3 regions of the Streptomyces sp. NPDC096323 genome follow, and region 1 is predicted to be linked to each of the others. Evidence: riboswitches for the same ligand, from Rfam matches in the RefSeq annotation. Region 1 holds a riboswitch; each other region holds the start of a gene.
The links. Region 1 has a riboswitch for cobalamin ahead of ABTX18_RS24630 (cobalamin biosynthesis protein). Riboswitches for the same ligand answer to the same signal wherever they lie in the genome.

Region 2: linked by a shared signal. The riboswitch ahead of ABTX18_RS06745 (SCO2321 family membrane protein) and the one ahead of ABTX18_RS24630 (cobalamin biosynthesis protein) in region 1 are both predicted to bind cobalamin.
Region 3: linked by a shared signal. The riboswitch ahead of ABTX18_RS08945 (ribonucleoside-diphosphate reductase subunit alpha) and the one ahead of ABTX18_RS24630 (cobalamin biosynthesis protein) in region 1 are both predicted to bind cobalamin.

What each region holds. Positions count from the first base shown of each region.
Region 1 covers NZ_JBEOSI010000009.1:58,150-63,090, reverse strand. The annotation lists gene ABTX18_RS24635 (cobyric acid synthase) at 1-1,451, opposite strand, end outside; gene ABTX18_RS24630 (cobalamin biosynthesis protein) at 1,448-2,491, opposite strand; cobalamin riboswitch at 2,626-2,756, opposite strand; gene ABTX18_RS24625 (hypothetical protein) at 2,909-3,142, opposite strand; gene ABTX18_RS24620 (inorganic phosphate transporter) at 3,177-4,469, opposite strand; gene ABTX18_RS24615 (class II aldolase/adducin family protein) at 4,706-4,941, shown strand, end outside.
Region 2 covers NZ_JBEOSI010000002.1:612,968-617,908, reverse strand. The annotation lists gene ABTX18_RS06750 (bifunctional glycosyltransferase/CDP-glycerol:glycerophosphate glycerophosphotransferase) at 1-2,132, shown strand, start outside; cobalamin riboswitch at 2,148-2,296, shown strand; gene ABTX18_RS06745 (SCO2321 family membrane protein) at 2,405-3,664, shown strand; gene ABTX18_RS06740 (SCO2322 family protein) at 3,661-4,389, shown strand; gene ABTX18_RS06735 (energy-coupling factor transporter transmembrane component T) at 4,386-4,941, shown strand, end outside.
Region 3 covers NZ_JBEOSI010000003.1:241,887-246,827, reverse strand. The annotation lists gene ABTX18_RS08960 (DUF3311 domain-containing protein) at 1-80, shown strand, start outside; gene mctP (monocarboxylate uptake permease MctP) at 77-1,723, shown strand; gene ABTX18_RS08950 (GNAT family N-acetyltransferase) at 1,834-2,346, shown strand; adenosylcobalamin-variant (AdoCbl-variant) riboswitch at 2,414-2,512, shown strand; gene ABTX18_RS08945 (ribonucleoside-diphosphate reductase subunit alpha) at 2,665-4,941, shown strand, end outside.

The DNA of each region.
Region 1 (4,941 bases):
GCGTGTTCTTCGATCAGGTCGCCGAGGCGGTCGAGCTGCTCCTCCCGCAGCCCGGCGAAGCAGGTGTCGGGGGCGGGCACGAAGCGTCGGCCGGCTGCCTTCGCGATCTCGGTCAGGAAGCGGCGGCGGAAGGCGTCGCTCTCCAGCGAGCCGTGCCAGTGGGTGCCCCACACGGCGCCGGTCCGGCAGCCGTCGATGCGCTGTCCTTGTCCGTCGGTGAGGAACGGCTCACCGCCGCGCACGTCCGCGACGCCGTGGTGGATCTCGTACCCCTCGACCGGGGCGCCGAGCGCCTCGCCGACCGGGCGGGCGAGGGTCTTCTCGCGGTCGAACCGGACGCGTACGGGCAGCAGCCCGAGCCCTTCGACCTGCCCCGCGCGCGACTCCACGTCGTCCTCGATGCGTTCGCCGAGGATCTGGTAGCCGCCGCAGATACCGAGGACCGGCCGGCCCTCGGCCCCGCGCCGCAGCAGCGCGTCGGCGAGCCCGCGCTCGCGCAGCCAGGCGAGCGCCTTCACGGTGCCGCGGGTGCCGGGCACGATGACGAGGTCGGCGTCGGCGAGCTCCTCGGCGCGGTCCACGAACCGCACGACGACGCCCGGTTCGGCGGCGAGCGCGTCCACGTCGGTGAAGTTGGACATCAGCGGGACGGCGCACACGGCGACGCGCAGGATGTCCTCGCCGTGCGGCGGCGCGACGACCGATTCGCGTACGGTGCCGCGCAGCGAGACCCGCAGCCCGTCCTCCTCGTCGATGCCGAGGCCGTGCGCGAACGGCAGCACCCCGTACGTCGGACGTCCCGTCAGCTCGCGCAGCATGTCCAGGCCGGGCTCCAGGAGCGAGACGTCGCCGCGGAACTTGTTGACCAGGTAGCCGGCGATCAGCGACTGGTCCTCGGCCGAGAGCAGCGCCGTCGTTCCGAAGAACGAGGCGAAGACCCCGCCGCGGTCGATGTCGCCGACGACCACCACCGGGAAGCGTGCCGCCCGTGCGATGCCCATGTTCACGATGTCCGTGCGCCGCAGATTGATCTCGGCCGGACTGCCCGCCCCTTCGCAGATCACCGCGTCATACGTGCCCCGGAGTTGTTCCAGGCAGTCCACGACGGTGGACAGGAGCGACTCCTGCCGGCCGCCGTGGTAGCCGCGGGCACTCATCTCACCGACCGGACGACCCATCAGGACGACCTGGCTGGAGCGGTCGCTGCCGGGCTTGAGCAGCACCGGGTTCATCAGGGCGGTCGGCTCCACCCGGGCGGCCTGGGCCTGCATGGCCTGGGCGCGGCCGATCTCGGCGCCCTCCCGGGTGACGAAGGAGTTGAGCGACATGTTCTGCGCCTTGAACGGCGCGACCTTCACGCCGCGGCGCACCAGCCAGCGGCAGATGCCCGCCGTGACGACGCTCTTGCCCGCGTCGGAGGTGGTCCCGGCGACCAGCAGCCCGCCGCTCATATCGGTCTCCGTCCTGGGAGTCGGGTTCCTGGGAGTCCAGGGCCATGGGTACGGGCAACGGTGGTGCGGGCCCCCGCGATCCGCCGTGCCGCGATCCGCCGTGCCGCGAACCCCGCGCCCAGGCGGGCCGCCACGCTCACGCCGAGGGCCAGAGTGCTCACCCGGCGCGACAGCCGTACGGCCCGCTCGATGTCCCCGGGCTCCACCGCCCGTCCCGTCTCGCCGTTGAGGGCGGGACGGTGCTCGACCCGGCCGCCGTACGAGAGCGTCCCGCCGAGCCGTACGCCGAGCGCCCCCGCGAACGAGGCCTCCACCGGGCCCGCGTTGGGGCTCGGGTGCTTGGCCGCGTCCGCCCGCCAGGCCCGGACCGCTCGCCGTGGCCGCCCCCCGGCGGTCACGGCGAGCAGGGCCGTCAGCCGGGCGCCGGGCCATCCCGCCACGTCGTCGAGGCGGGCCGAGGCCCAGCCGTAACGCCGGTAGCGGGGCGACTTGTGACCGACCATCGCGTCGAGCGTGTTCACGGCGCGGAACCCGACGAGTCCGGGAACCCCGCCCAGCGCGCCCCACACGAGGGCGCCGACCACGGCGTCCGAGGTGTTCTCGGCGACGGACTCCACGACGGCGCGGGCGATCTGCGGGCCGTCCAGGGACTGCGGGTCGCGGCCGCACAAGCGAGGCAGCCGCTCACGGGCGAGGCCCAGGTCCCCGGCGGTCAGGGCGTCGCCGATGGACCGGGCCTCGCGCCCCAGCGACGTACCGCCGAGGACGGACCAGGTGGCAGCGGCGGTCAGGGCGACGGACGCGGCGGGGTGGCGGCGCAGCGCACGGGAGGCCAGGGCGGCACCCCCGGTGGCGCCTCCGGCGCAGATCAGGGTGTGCAGTGCGCCCCACCCGCGGTGGTCGCGCCACAGACGGCGTTCGACGCCTGCCGCGGCCCGCCCGAAGGCGGCGACCGGGTGTCCCCTGCGGGGGTCACCGAGCAGAGAATCGCCGATCAGACCGGCCGTGGCGCCGTACGCGAAGATGCGATCGGCACGCACGGTTCAGCCGGCCGTTGCGCCTCGGAGGACCTGGGGACCTGTTCGGAGTGGCACAGGGACGGACGCACGGCAGCCGGGCATGGCGATATGTCCTCACTCAGGGTCCGCGCCCTGGTTCGACGTGACGGCGACGAGAGTCTCCTGGCTTCCGGATCCGCGGTTCCCCCGGTCTTCCAGTCCGCTTGCGTGGACCGTGACTTCCGTGGTGGGGGACTGCTCCCCGGTGACAGTGGCGGGACCGCGCCGGATTCGCACCGGCTTCCTCTGCTGTCGCCGTAATGGCTCCGGCAGTCCACCACGCCCCGCGAACACCCGTCAACTCGCCGTTGACCTGCGACGGCGCAGTGTGCTGAGACGCACATCGGGCCGGACGCACACGAGGTGCGTCCGGCCCGATGCGGGTGGGAGTGGTGGGGCTCAGGCGACGATCAGATAGATGCCGTACGCCACGGCCGCGGCGCACAGTCCGAAGCAGACGTACGCGCCGGTGCGGGCCAGGGCGAGCGATCCGCCCGCGGACCCGCCCTGCGCGGCTGGTTCCGGCTGCTTGGAGAGGCCGACGATGCCGAGGGTGAAGAGGCCCACGAGAGCGACGGTGGCGACGAGGGAGACGCCGAAGACGGTGCCGAGGGCTGCCCAGTCGATGTTCATGCGGATCTGTCCTTACCAAAGGCTCGTGTGATGCCTAAACCGTGGCGGGTCGGGCCGGGTCGGCGACCGGTCCGGCGGCGACCGGTCCGGCCGGGGCCGGGATGGTGGCCGTGAGGTCGTGGGTCTGGGCGGCCGCGGTGGGCGGCGGGCTGACGGCCGCGATGGCGGTGGTGACGACGCCCGAGGGCTCGCCGGTTCCGGCGGCCGCGTGCTGGCCGCCGGGTGCCACATCGCCGTGCCCGACGGGCTTGCGGCGCGACAGCGTCCAGATCGCGCCGGAGCCCGCGATCAGGAGCGCGGCGACGACCACGACACCCCAGGTGCCCTGCTTGGTGAGGAACTCCGCACCCGCGCCGACCAGACCGGCGGCCGGCAGGGTCAGGCCCCAGGCGACGAACATCCGGGTGGCGGTCGACCAGCGGACGACGCCGCCCTTGCGGCCGAGGCCCGCGCCCATGACGGCGCCCGAGCACGACTGGGTGGTGGAGAGGGAGAAGCCGAGGTGCGAGGAGGCCAGGATGACGGTGGCCGCACTGGTCTGGGCGGCGAAGCCCTGCGGCGGCTTCAGCTCGGTCAGGCCGCTGCCCATGGTGCGGATGATGCGCCAGCCGCCCAGGTAGGTGCCGAGTGCGATGGCGAGGCCGGCGGCCACGATGACCCAGACCGGCGGGTTGGAGCCGGGGGAGAGGACGCCGCCGGTGACCAGGGCGAGCGTGATGATGCCCATGGTCTTCTGCGCGTCGTTGGTGCCGTGCGCGAGCGAGACGAGCCCGGCCGAGGCGATCTGCCCGGCGCGGTAACCCTTCGCGGTGGCCTTCTCCTGGGCGCCGCCCGTGACCTTCCCGCCGATGCGGTACGTCAGCCGGGTGGCCAGCAGCGCGGCCAGACCGGCGACGACCGGCGCGGCGACCGCGGGGAGCAGCACCTTGGTGACGACGGTACCGCCGTCGACCGAGGACCAGCCCGCGGACATCACCGCGGCGCCGATCAGGCCGCCGAACAGTGCGTGGGAGGAGCTGGACGGCAGGCCGACCAGCCAGGTCAGGAGATTCCACAGGATGGCGCCGACGAGCGCCGCGAAGATGACCTCGGTTCTGAGCCCGTCTTCGTTGATGATCCCGCCGGAGATCGTCTTGGCGACCTCCACCGACAGGAACGCGCCTACGAGGTTGAGAACGGCGGACATGGCCACCGCTGTCTTGGGTTTGAGTGCGCCGGTCGAGATGGTGGTGGCCATCGCGTTGGCGGTGTCGTGGAAACCGTTCGTGAAATCGAACACTAGAGCTGTCACGATCACAATCGCGAGCAGCAGCGTGATGTGTTCCATTTACCCAGGCAATCGTTCGACGTCAGTGGCACGTGGACCGTAGGCAACCTGAGTGAACGGAAGATGAACTGAGCAGGGCGTCGCGGTGACCCCAACCGGAGCGCTGCCGCCCTTTTCGTGCGGCGGGTGAGGGTGGGATTCCGGTACGGGCCGGTGTGGGCCCAGAATCCGGGGCCCGGGCGGGTCGTCGGGGGAGGGGCGGCAGGGGGTCGCTCATCCGTGGAAAGGATCTTCGTATGAGCAGTGAGTGGCGGGATTCGATCGAACGGGCCTGGGGCGCGGTCGTCGCCACGGCCCGCAGAACGGCCTCCGAGGGACTGGTCGTGGGGACCTCGGGCAACGTGTCGGCGCGGGTCGGCGGGACCGTCCTGGTCACCCCGAGCGGAATGCCGTACGACCGGCTCCGCCCCGAGGATGTGACCGGCGTCGATCTGGAAGGCAACCAGGTCCTCGGCGACCTGGCCCCCACCAG
Region 2 (4,941 bases), on a different contig from region 1:
GCTCACCGGACTCCTGCGGGGCGATCATCGACGAGTACGCCGCCCGCGACGCACGCGTCCAGGCCGTGCACCTGCCGGAGAACGTGGGCCTGGGCCGGGCGCGCAACGCCGGACTGGAACGCGCGACGGGGGACTACGTCCTCTTCCTCGACAGTGACGACAGCTACACCCCCGGTCTGCTGCAGGCGATGGCCGGCCGGCTCGACGCGGTCGGGGACCTGGACATCCTCGCCTTCGACCACATACGGACGTACTGGCACGGCAAGGGCGGCCCCAGCCAGTCCACGGAACTGTTCGAACGGGCGGGCACGGATGTCTTCCGCCTCCAGGACCGGCCCGAGTACGTCCATCTGTTCCTGGTCGCCTGGAACAAGGCGTTCCGCCGCGCGTTCTTCCTGGAGCAGGGCTTCCAGTACGCGCCCGGACTGTACGAGGACGCGCCGGTCAGCCAGATGGCGATGGTCGCGGCCGAGCGCATCGGCTGCCTGAACAGGGTGGGCGTCGAATACCGCCAGCGCCGCCACGGTGCGATCACGAAGACGCCGGGCCGCAAGCACTTCGACATCTTCCCGCAGTACGAGGGCCTGTTCACCTTCCTCGACGGACGCCCCGAACTGGCCTGGTCCCGGTCCCTGATGTTCGAGCGTGCCGTGCAGCACATGCTGTTCACGCTCAAGCGCCCCGAGCGGGTCAGGCCCGCCGATCGCAAGGAGTTCTTCGGCCGCACCGCGGACTTCTACGCCGCGCACCTCCCGGCCGGCTACACGCTGCCCGGCGGATCGCTCGGGGTGCACATGCGCGCCCTGGCCAAGCGGTCCTTCCGTGCCTATCGGACGACCGAGTTCGCCGCCCGGGTCAAGCGGAAGGCGCCGACGAGGGTCCTCGGAGCCACCAGCAGGGTCGGCAAGCACGCGGCCGCCAATCTGCACGCCCTCCAGCGCCGGCGTGCCCTGGATCCGAACCTCGCCGTGTACACCTCGTACGAGGACTCGCTGCCGTCCTGCAATCCGGCCGCCGTCTACGAGAAGGCCAAGGAGCTGGCACCGCACGTGCACGGCGTCTGGGTGGTGCGCCAGGAGCTCGCCGGACAGGTGCCCGCAGGCGTCGACCACGTGGTGCCCGGCTCGCGCCGCCATGGGGAGGTCACGGCGCGCGCCACGTACTTCGTGAGCAACGACGGCTTCCCGGACGGCATCGGCAAGCGCCCGGGCCAGGTCCACCTGCAGACGCACCACGGCACCCCGCTCAAGCGCATGGGCATTGACCTGAAGGCGTACCCCGCCGCCCGGACCATGAGCTTCGACCGCCTGCTGGAGCAGGTGAGCCGCTGGGACCTCAGCCTCTCCTCCAACCAGCACTCCACGGAGCAGTGGGCGCGCGTGTACCCGGGCAGGTTCGAGTCCCTCGACGTGGGCTACCCCCGCAACGACCGCTTCTACACCGCCGGTGCGGACGACGTCGCGGCCATCCGGGAGCGGCTCGGCATCCCCGAGGGCAGGACCGCCCTGCTGTACGCGCCGACCTACCGCGACTACCGGAAGGACTGGACGCCCACCTTCGACGTGGCCCGCGTGGCCGAGGCCCTGGGCGACGACTTCGTCCTGCTGGTCCGGCCCCACCCCCTCGACGGGCGGACCACGCGGCTGAGCGACCTCGCGGGGCGGAGCGGCATCATCGACGTGTCCGGCCACCCGTCGGTCGAGGACCTCTGCCTGGCGGCGGACGCGCTCATCTCGGACTACTCGTCGCTCACCTTCGACTACGCCAACCTGGACCGCCCCATCGTCATCGACGCGGCCGACCGGAAGGTCTACAACCAGGTCCGCGGCGTCACGTTCGACCTCCTCTCCGGCCGGCCGGGCGACACCCCCGGGGCGGTCGCGACGACGGAGGACGAGCTCATCGACATCTTCCGCAGCGGCCGCTGGTGCGGCCCCGAGGCCACGGCGCTGCGGAGCGCCTTCCGGGAGCGCTTCTGCCCGTACGACGACGGCCACGCCGCGGAACGCGTCGTACGCCGCCTCTTCCTCGGCCAGGACCCCGAGCCGGCGATCGTCCCGTTCCCCGAGCGGACGCCGGCGCCGGCGCCCTGCTCGGCGCCCCGGGCCGCAGCACCGGGGGCCTCGCGCTGACGCGGTCCGAGCCGAATGAGAGCCCCGGAACGCGCCCGGTAGAGTGAACGCGTCGTCATCATGCCCGTTCAGGGGGAAGCCGGTGGAAATCCGGCGCTGACCCGCAGCCGTGACCGCCCTCACCGGGCGGAAGCCGGAATGCCCTGTGCGTGGCGTGACCGGCTCGCGCCGTCGGGATCCCCGGTGGCCGGCAACCGTCGAGGTATACGGAGCCGGAGCCTGGTGCCTGTGTGTGCCTGTGCCCGGTTCCTCCAGGAGAGGCACCGCCCGCCATGACCGTACGCCGCAGCGCAGCCGCGCTCGCCGCCACCGCCACCGTGCTCTGTGCGGCCGCGACCCCGGCCGCGGTTGCCGCGCCGTCCCCCTCCCCCTCGCCGTCCGTGGCCCTGCCCTCGGGCCTTTACGGCACGAAGGACCCCACGTACGACGGGGTGTGGCGGCAGTCGCTGGCCTTCGTCTCGCAGCGGGCCGTGGGCGTCTCGCCCGCCGCCAAGGCCGTCGACTGGCTGATCGGGCAGCAGTGCGACAGCGGGGCGTTCCCCGCGTACCGGCCGGACCCCTCCGTGCCCTGTGACGCCAAGACCATGATCGACACCAATGCGACGGCGGCCGCGGTGCAGGCGCTGCACGAGGTCCGGGGGCACGAGGAACTCGTGCGCAACGGCGTCGCGTGGCTGAAGTCCGTACAGAACAAGGACGGCGGCTGGGGTTACACCGCCGGCGGCCCGAGTGACGCGAACTCGACCTCGATCGTGATCGGCGCCCTCGCCCGGGCCGGCGAGAAGCTCGGGGACGTGACGAACGACGCCGGCAGGACGCCGTACGACGCCCTGCTCACCTTCGCCATCCCGTGCGGCGGCAAGGACGGCGGCGCGTTCGCGTACCAGCCCGACAAGGCCGGCAAGCTCGTCGCCAACGGCGACGCCACCGCGGCCGCCGTGCTCGGCTCGCTCGGCAAGGGGCTCGTCGTCGGCAACAACGCCGCGGTGAAGGACCCCGCCTGCACCGAGGGCAGTGCGCTCAAGCCGGAGCAGGCCGCCCAGAACGGCGCCTACTACCTCGCCGGGGCCCTCGCGAAGACCGGCCACCTCGACTCGCCGCCGATGCCCGGTGCCGAGGACAGCACCCCGCAGCCCGACTTCGGCAACACCGCCGACGCCGTGGTCGCCCTGTCCGCGTCCGGTCACAAGGACAAGGCCGCCGCGTCCGTGAAGTGGCTGGCGGAGAACTCCGCGGCCTGGGCGAAGGAGAACGGCCCCGCCGCCTACGCGCAGCTCGTCATGGCCGCCCACTCCACCGACACGGACGTCCACGACTTCGGCGGCGCCGACCTCGTCGCCCAGCTGAACGCGACCGGGCCCGCGCCCTCCACCGACAAGAAGCCGACCGCGAGCGCCACCGAGGAGGAGCAGAAGGACAGTGGCGACGGGGACGGCATCGGCGGTGTCTGGTGGTTCGTCGGGATCGGCCTCGCGGTCGGCGCCGGCGCCGGATTCCTGATCAGCGGCCGCCGCAAGAGCCAGCAGCTGTGAGTGCGCGCCAGGGCGTGGCCGCCCGGCAGCCCGTGAGGCGCCGCGCCGGGCGGGCCGCCGTGCTGCTGGCGGTCCTGGGCGCGGTCCTGGCCGTGCTCGGTACGGGCACGGCCCAGGCTGCCGGCTACCGCTACTGGTCGTTCTGGGAGGGCTCCGGCAGCGGGTGGGCGTATGCCACCCAGGGGCCGTCCCTGGTCCGGCCGGAGGACGGTTCGGTGCAGGGCTTCCGGTTCGCCGTGAGCGCGGACTCGCAGGACGCGGCCAAGCCGCGCCGCTCCCCCGACTTCGCGGGGATCTGCGCGCACACGCCTGCCGAGGACGGCTCCAAGCGGGTCGCGCTCGTCATCGATCCCGGTACGGCCGCCGACGCCCCGGACGGGGCGACGCCGCCCGCGCTGCGGACCGCGTGCGCGCGGGTCCCCAAGGACGCGAGCAGCGCGGACGCCCTCGCCTCGGTGGCCAAGCCGCTGCGTTACGGCAGTGACGCGCTGCTCTGCGCGATCTCCGGCTATCCGGCCTCCGGCTGCGGCGAACAGGTGGCGGGGAACGGGGACGCGGATGCCGGCAGGACCGCCGACGCCTCCGCGCCCACTTCGTCGGGCGTCGCCGCAGGCGGGGACGGTTCGGACGGGGGCGGGCCGTCCGCCGGTGTCCTCGTCGGGGTCGCCGCCGTCCTCCTCCTCGGCATCGCCGCCGTCGCGCAGGCCCGCCGCCGCCGCGGATGACCGCCGCGACGCCCGGCCGTACGGACGCTTCCGCGGACCGGATCCGTGCCTGGCGCGCCCCGGCCGCCTCCCGGAGCAACGCGCTGCCCGCCGGGGCCTGGTGGCTGTGGGCGCTCGGGCTCGCCACCGCCGCGTCCCGGACGACCAACCCGCTGCTGCTCGGGCTGCTGGTCGGCGTGGCGGGGTACGTCGTGGCCGCGCGCCGCACGGACGCGCCGTGGGCCCGGTCCTACGGGGCGTTCATCAAGATCGGGCTGTTCGTCATCGGCGTGCGGCTGCTCTTCTCCGTCTTCCTCGGCTCCCCGATTCCCGGTACGCATGTCGTGTTCACGCTGCCCGAGGTGCCGCTGCCGGAGTGGGCGAAGGGCGTCCGCGTCGGGGGCCGGGTGACAGCCGAGCAGTTGCTGTTCGCGCTGTACGACGGGGCGAAGCTGGCCGCGCTGCTGATCTGTGTCGGCGCGGCGAACTCCCTCGCCAATCCGGCCCGGCTGCTGAAGTCGCTGCCCGGTGCGCTGTACGAGGCCGGGGTGGCCGTCGTCGTCGCGATGACGT
Region 3 (4,941 bases), on a different contig from region 1:
TCTCCACCGCGCTCACCATGGTCGCGTACAAGCTGTGGCAGCGTGACCAGCGCTCCCGCAAGGGGGGTGCGTCCGCATGAAGGACGGCGTGAACGGCGTCGCGCTCGGCGTCTTCGTCTTCTTCTTCCTGGCCGTCACCGTCGTCGGCTTCATGGCCGCGCGGTGGCGCAAGGCCGAGAACGAGGCCAGCCTCGACGAATGGGGGCTGGGCGGCAGGTCGTTCGGCACCTGGGTGACCTGGTTCCTGCTCGGCGGCGACCTCTACACCGCGTACACCTTCGTCGCCGTTCCCGCGGCGATCTACGCGGCGGGCGCGGCCGGCTTCTTCGCGGTGCCCTACACCATCCTGGTGTACCCGCTGATCTTCACGTTCCTGCCGCGCCTGTGGTCGGTGTCGCACAAGCACGGCTATGTCACCACCTCGGACTTCGTCCGCGGACGCTTCGGCTCCAAGGGGCTCTCGCTGGCGGTCGCCGTCACCGGCATCCTCGCCACGATGCCGTACATCGCCCTGCAACTCGTCGGCATCCAGGCGGTGCTGGACGTGATGGGCGTCGGCGGCGGCGAGAACACCCACTGGTTCATCAAGGACCTGCCGCTGCTGATCGCGTTCGCGGTGCTCGCCGCGTACACGTACTCCTCCGGGCTGCGCGCGCCCGCGCTGATCGCCTTCGTCAAGGACGGGCTGATCTACCTGGTCATCGCCGTGGCGATCATCTACATCCCGATCAAGCTCGGCGGCTTCGACGACATCTTCGCCAAGGCGGGCGAGGCCTTCTCGGCGAAGAACGAGGCGGCCGGCAAACCGGTGGCCGGACTGGCACCCGGCGAGGCCGGACAGTGGGGATACGCGACGCTGGCCCTGGGTTCGGCGCTGGCGCTCTTCATGTATCCGCACTCGATCACGGCGACGCTTTCCAGCCGCAGCCGTGACGTGATCCGCCGCAACACGACGATCCTGCCGCTGTACTCGCTGATGCTCGGCCTGCTCGCACTGCTGGGATTCATGGCGATCGCCGCCGGAGTCAAGGTGGACAACGGCCAGTTGGCGATCCCGCAGCTGTTCGAGAACATGTTCCCCGACTGGTTCGCGGGGGTGGCCTTCGCCGCCATCGGCATCGGCGCGCTGGTGCCCGCCGCGATCATGTCGATCGCCGCGGCGAACCTGTTCACCCGCAACATCTACAAGGACTTCCTGAAGCCGGACGCCACACCCGCGCAGGAGACCAAGGTCTCCAAGCTGGTGTCGCTGCTGGTCAAGGTCGGCGCGCTCGCCTTCGTCCTCACCATGGACAAGACGGTCGCGATCAACTTCCAGCTGCTCGGCGGGATCTGGATCCTCCAGACGATGCCGGCCCTGGTCGGCGGGCTGTTCACCCGGTGGTTCCACCGCTGGGCGCTGCTCGCGGGCTGGGCGGTCGGCATGCTCTACGGGACGCTCGCCGCGTACGGGGTCGCCAGCCCCACCCAGAAGCACTTCGGCGGGTCCTCCAAGGAGATCCCGGGCATCGGCGAGATCGGCTACATCGGCCTCACGGCCTTCGTGCTGAACGTCGTCGTGGTCGTCGTCCTCACCTTCGTCCTGAACGCCGTGAAGGCGCCCGCCGGGATCGACGAGACCTCTCCGGGCGACTACACCGCTGACGCGGGTGACCCGGGCGTGGTGACGGAGCTCCCGCCGGCCACCGCCGGTGCGCCGGGGCGGCCACTGACCGACGCGTAGGTGAACCGAACGGGCCGCCGTACTCCTCCGCCAGGGGTGCGGCGGCCCGTTCGCGCGCGCGGCGGAAAAGTGCTTGCGGCCACGGCCCGCGCGTGCGGCACACTGCACGTATGGACATGACGATCCGGCCGGCCGAGCCCGCCGAGTACGCGCTCCTCGGCGAGATCACCGCCGAGGCCTATCTCGGCGACGGGCTCCTGGACTTCGGCGCCGACGATGCGTATCTGGTTCAGCTGCGCGACGTCTCCCGCCGCGCCGCCGAGGCCGAGGTGCTGGTGGCCGCCGACGCGCGGGGCCGCGTCCTGGGCGGGGTCACCTACGCCCCGCCGGGCAACGCCTGGGCCGACATAGCCGCGGCGGACGAGGCGGAGTTCCGGATGCTGGCGGTCTCCCGCGAGGCCCGGGGAGCAGGAGCCGGGGAGGCTCTCGTACGGGCCTGTATCGACCGCGCACGGGCCACCACGGGGGTCACGGGGATCGTCCTGTCGACGCAGCCGACGATGCACGGCGCCCATAGGATCTACCGGCGCCTCGGCTTCGTACGGACCCCCGAGAGGGACTGGAGCCCCCTCGACGACCTCAAGCTGCTCACCTACCGGCTGGAGCTGCCTCCCCTCGCCTGACAGCGCGCACGACACAACATGTGGGGGCTGCCGCATCCGGCAGCCCCCACATGTATGCTCATGCTCGCTGTCGCCGCAGGGAAATCCGGTGCGAATCCGGAACTGTCCCGCAACGGTGTGTTCGGTGCGCTTTTGTGCACCCCCGAGTCCGAGGTCCTGCCGACAGCGCATCCGGTTCCACCGATCCGGATGCCCAGACGTCCGGGCCTCGTGGATGGGCCGGTGGACGCCGCACGGAGCGCTGCCCTGCCGGGTCCCGCCCCGCCCGGCCGCCCTCCGCTCCCCGAAGGCCCCGAGCCGAGCGAGGGAGAGCACCGCGTGACCATCGCGCCAGCCGATCCGGTGTCCGTGGCCGAGTCAACGGGAAGCACGAGCGAGGGACCGGGGACCGCACTGCTGCGGACCCTGACCGGCCTCACCGCCGATCTGCCCGACACCGACCCCGGACGCGTCGCCGCCGCCGCGCTGCGCGGCCGCAACGCCCGGTCGGACGAGGCCGAGCTGCGCTCGCTGGCCACCGAGGCCGCCGCGGGCCTGATCTCCGAGGACCCCGCCTACTCCCGGCTCGCCGCCCGCCTCCTCACCCGCACCATCGCGGACGAGGCGGCCGGCCAGGGTGCGACATCCTTCTCCGCCTCGGTCGCCGTCGGGCACCGCGAGGGCCTGATCGCGGACCGCACCGCCGAGTTCGTGGCGCTGCACGCGGGGGCCCTGGACGCGCTGGTCGGGCAGTCGCTCGCCGACGGCGCCGACGACCGCTTCGGCTACTTCGGCCTGCGCACCCTGCACAGCCGGTACCTCCTGCGCCACCCGCACACCCGTCAGGTCATCGAGACCCCGCAGCACTTCATGCTGCGCGTCGCCTCCGGTCTCGCCGAGGACACCTCCGCGCGCGCCCTGGACGAGGTTGCCGCGCTGTACGGTCTGATGAGCCGGCTGGACTACCTGCCCTCCTCGCCCACGCTCTTCAACTCCGGCACCCGGCACCCGCAGATGTCCTCCTGCTACCTGCTGGACTCCCCGCTGGACGAGCTGGACTCGATCTACGACCGCTACCACCAGGTGGCGCGCCTGTCGAAGCACGCGGGCGGCATCGGCCTCTCGTACTCCCGTATCCGCGCCCGGGGTTCGCTGATCCGCGGCACCAACGGCCACTCCAACGGCATCGTGCCGTTCCTGAAGACGCTCGACGCCTCCGTCGCCGCGGTCAACCAGGGCGGCCGGCGCAAGGGCGCCGCGGCCGTCTACCTGGAGACGTGGCACGCGGACATCGAGGAGTTCCTGGAGCTGCGCGACAACACGGGCGAGGACCAGCGGCGCACGCACAACCTCAACCTGGCGCACTGGATCCCCGACGAGTTCATGCGCCGGGTGGACGCGGACGGCACGTGGTCGCTGTTCTCCCCGGCCGACGTGCCCGAGCTCGTCGACCTGTGGGGCGACGCGTTCGACGCCGCCTACCGGGCGGCCGAGGCCAAGGGCCTGGCCCGCAAGACCATGCCGGCCCGTGAGCTGTACGGTCGCATGATGCGGACCCTCGCCCAGACGGGCCAGGGCTGGATGACGTTCAAGGACGCCTCCAACCGCACCGCGAACCAGACCGCCGAGCCCGGCCGCGTCGTGCACTCCTCGAACCTGTGCACCGAGATCCTCGAGGTCACCGACGACGGCGAGACGGCCGTCTGCAACCTGGGTTCGGTCAACCTCGGCGCCTTCGTCGCCGACGGCACCATCGACTGGGAGCGCCTGGACGCCACCGTGCGTACCGCCGTGACCTTCCTCGACCGGGTCGTGGACATCAACTTCTACCCGACCGAGCAGGCCGGCCGGTCCAACGCCCGCTGGCGTCCGGTGGGCCTGGGCGCCATGGGTCTCCAGGACGTCTTCTTCCAGCTGCGGCTGCCGTTCGACTCCCCCGAGGCGCGCGCCCTGTCGACGAAGATCTCCGAGCGCATCATGCTCGCGGCGTACGAGGCGTCCTGCGACCTCGCGGAGCGCTCGGGTCCCCTCCCCGCCTGGTCCGAGACGCGTGCCGCCCGCGGTGTGCTGCACCCGGACCACTACGACACCGAGCTGAACTGGCCGGAGCGCTGGGACGCCCTGCGCGCCCGGGTCGCGAAGACCGGCATGCGCAACTCCCTGCTGCTGGCCATCGCTCCGACCGCGACGATCGCCTCGATCGCGGGCGTGTACGAGTGCATCGAGCCGCAGGTCTCCAACCTCTTCAAGCGCGAGACGCTCAGCGGTGAGTTCCTCCAGGTCAACGCGTATCTGGTGGACGAGCTGAAGAAGCTCGGCGTGTGGGACGCGCGGACCCGTGAGGCACTGCGCGAGGCGAGCGGCTCGGTGCAGGGCTTCGCGTGGATCCCCGAGGAGGTGCGGGCGCTGTACCGCACGGCCTGGGAGATCCCGCAGCGCGGTCTGATCGACATGGCGGCGGCCCGTACGCCGTTCCTCGACCAGAGCCAGTCGCTGAACCTGTTCCTGGAGACTCCGACGATCGGCAAGCTCTCCTCGATGTACGCGTACGCCTGGAAGCAGGGGTTGAAGACGACGTACTACCTGCGCTCGCGCCCGGCGACCCGGATCGCGCGT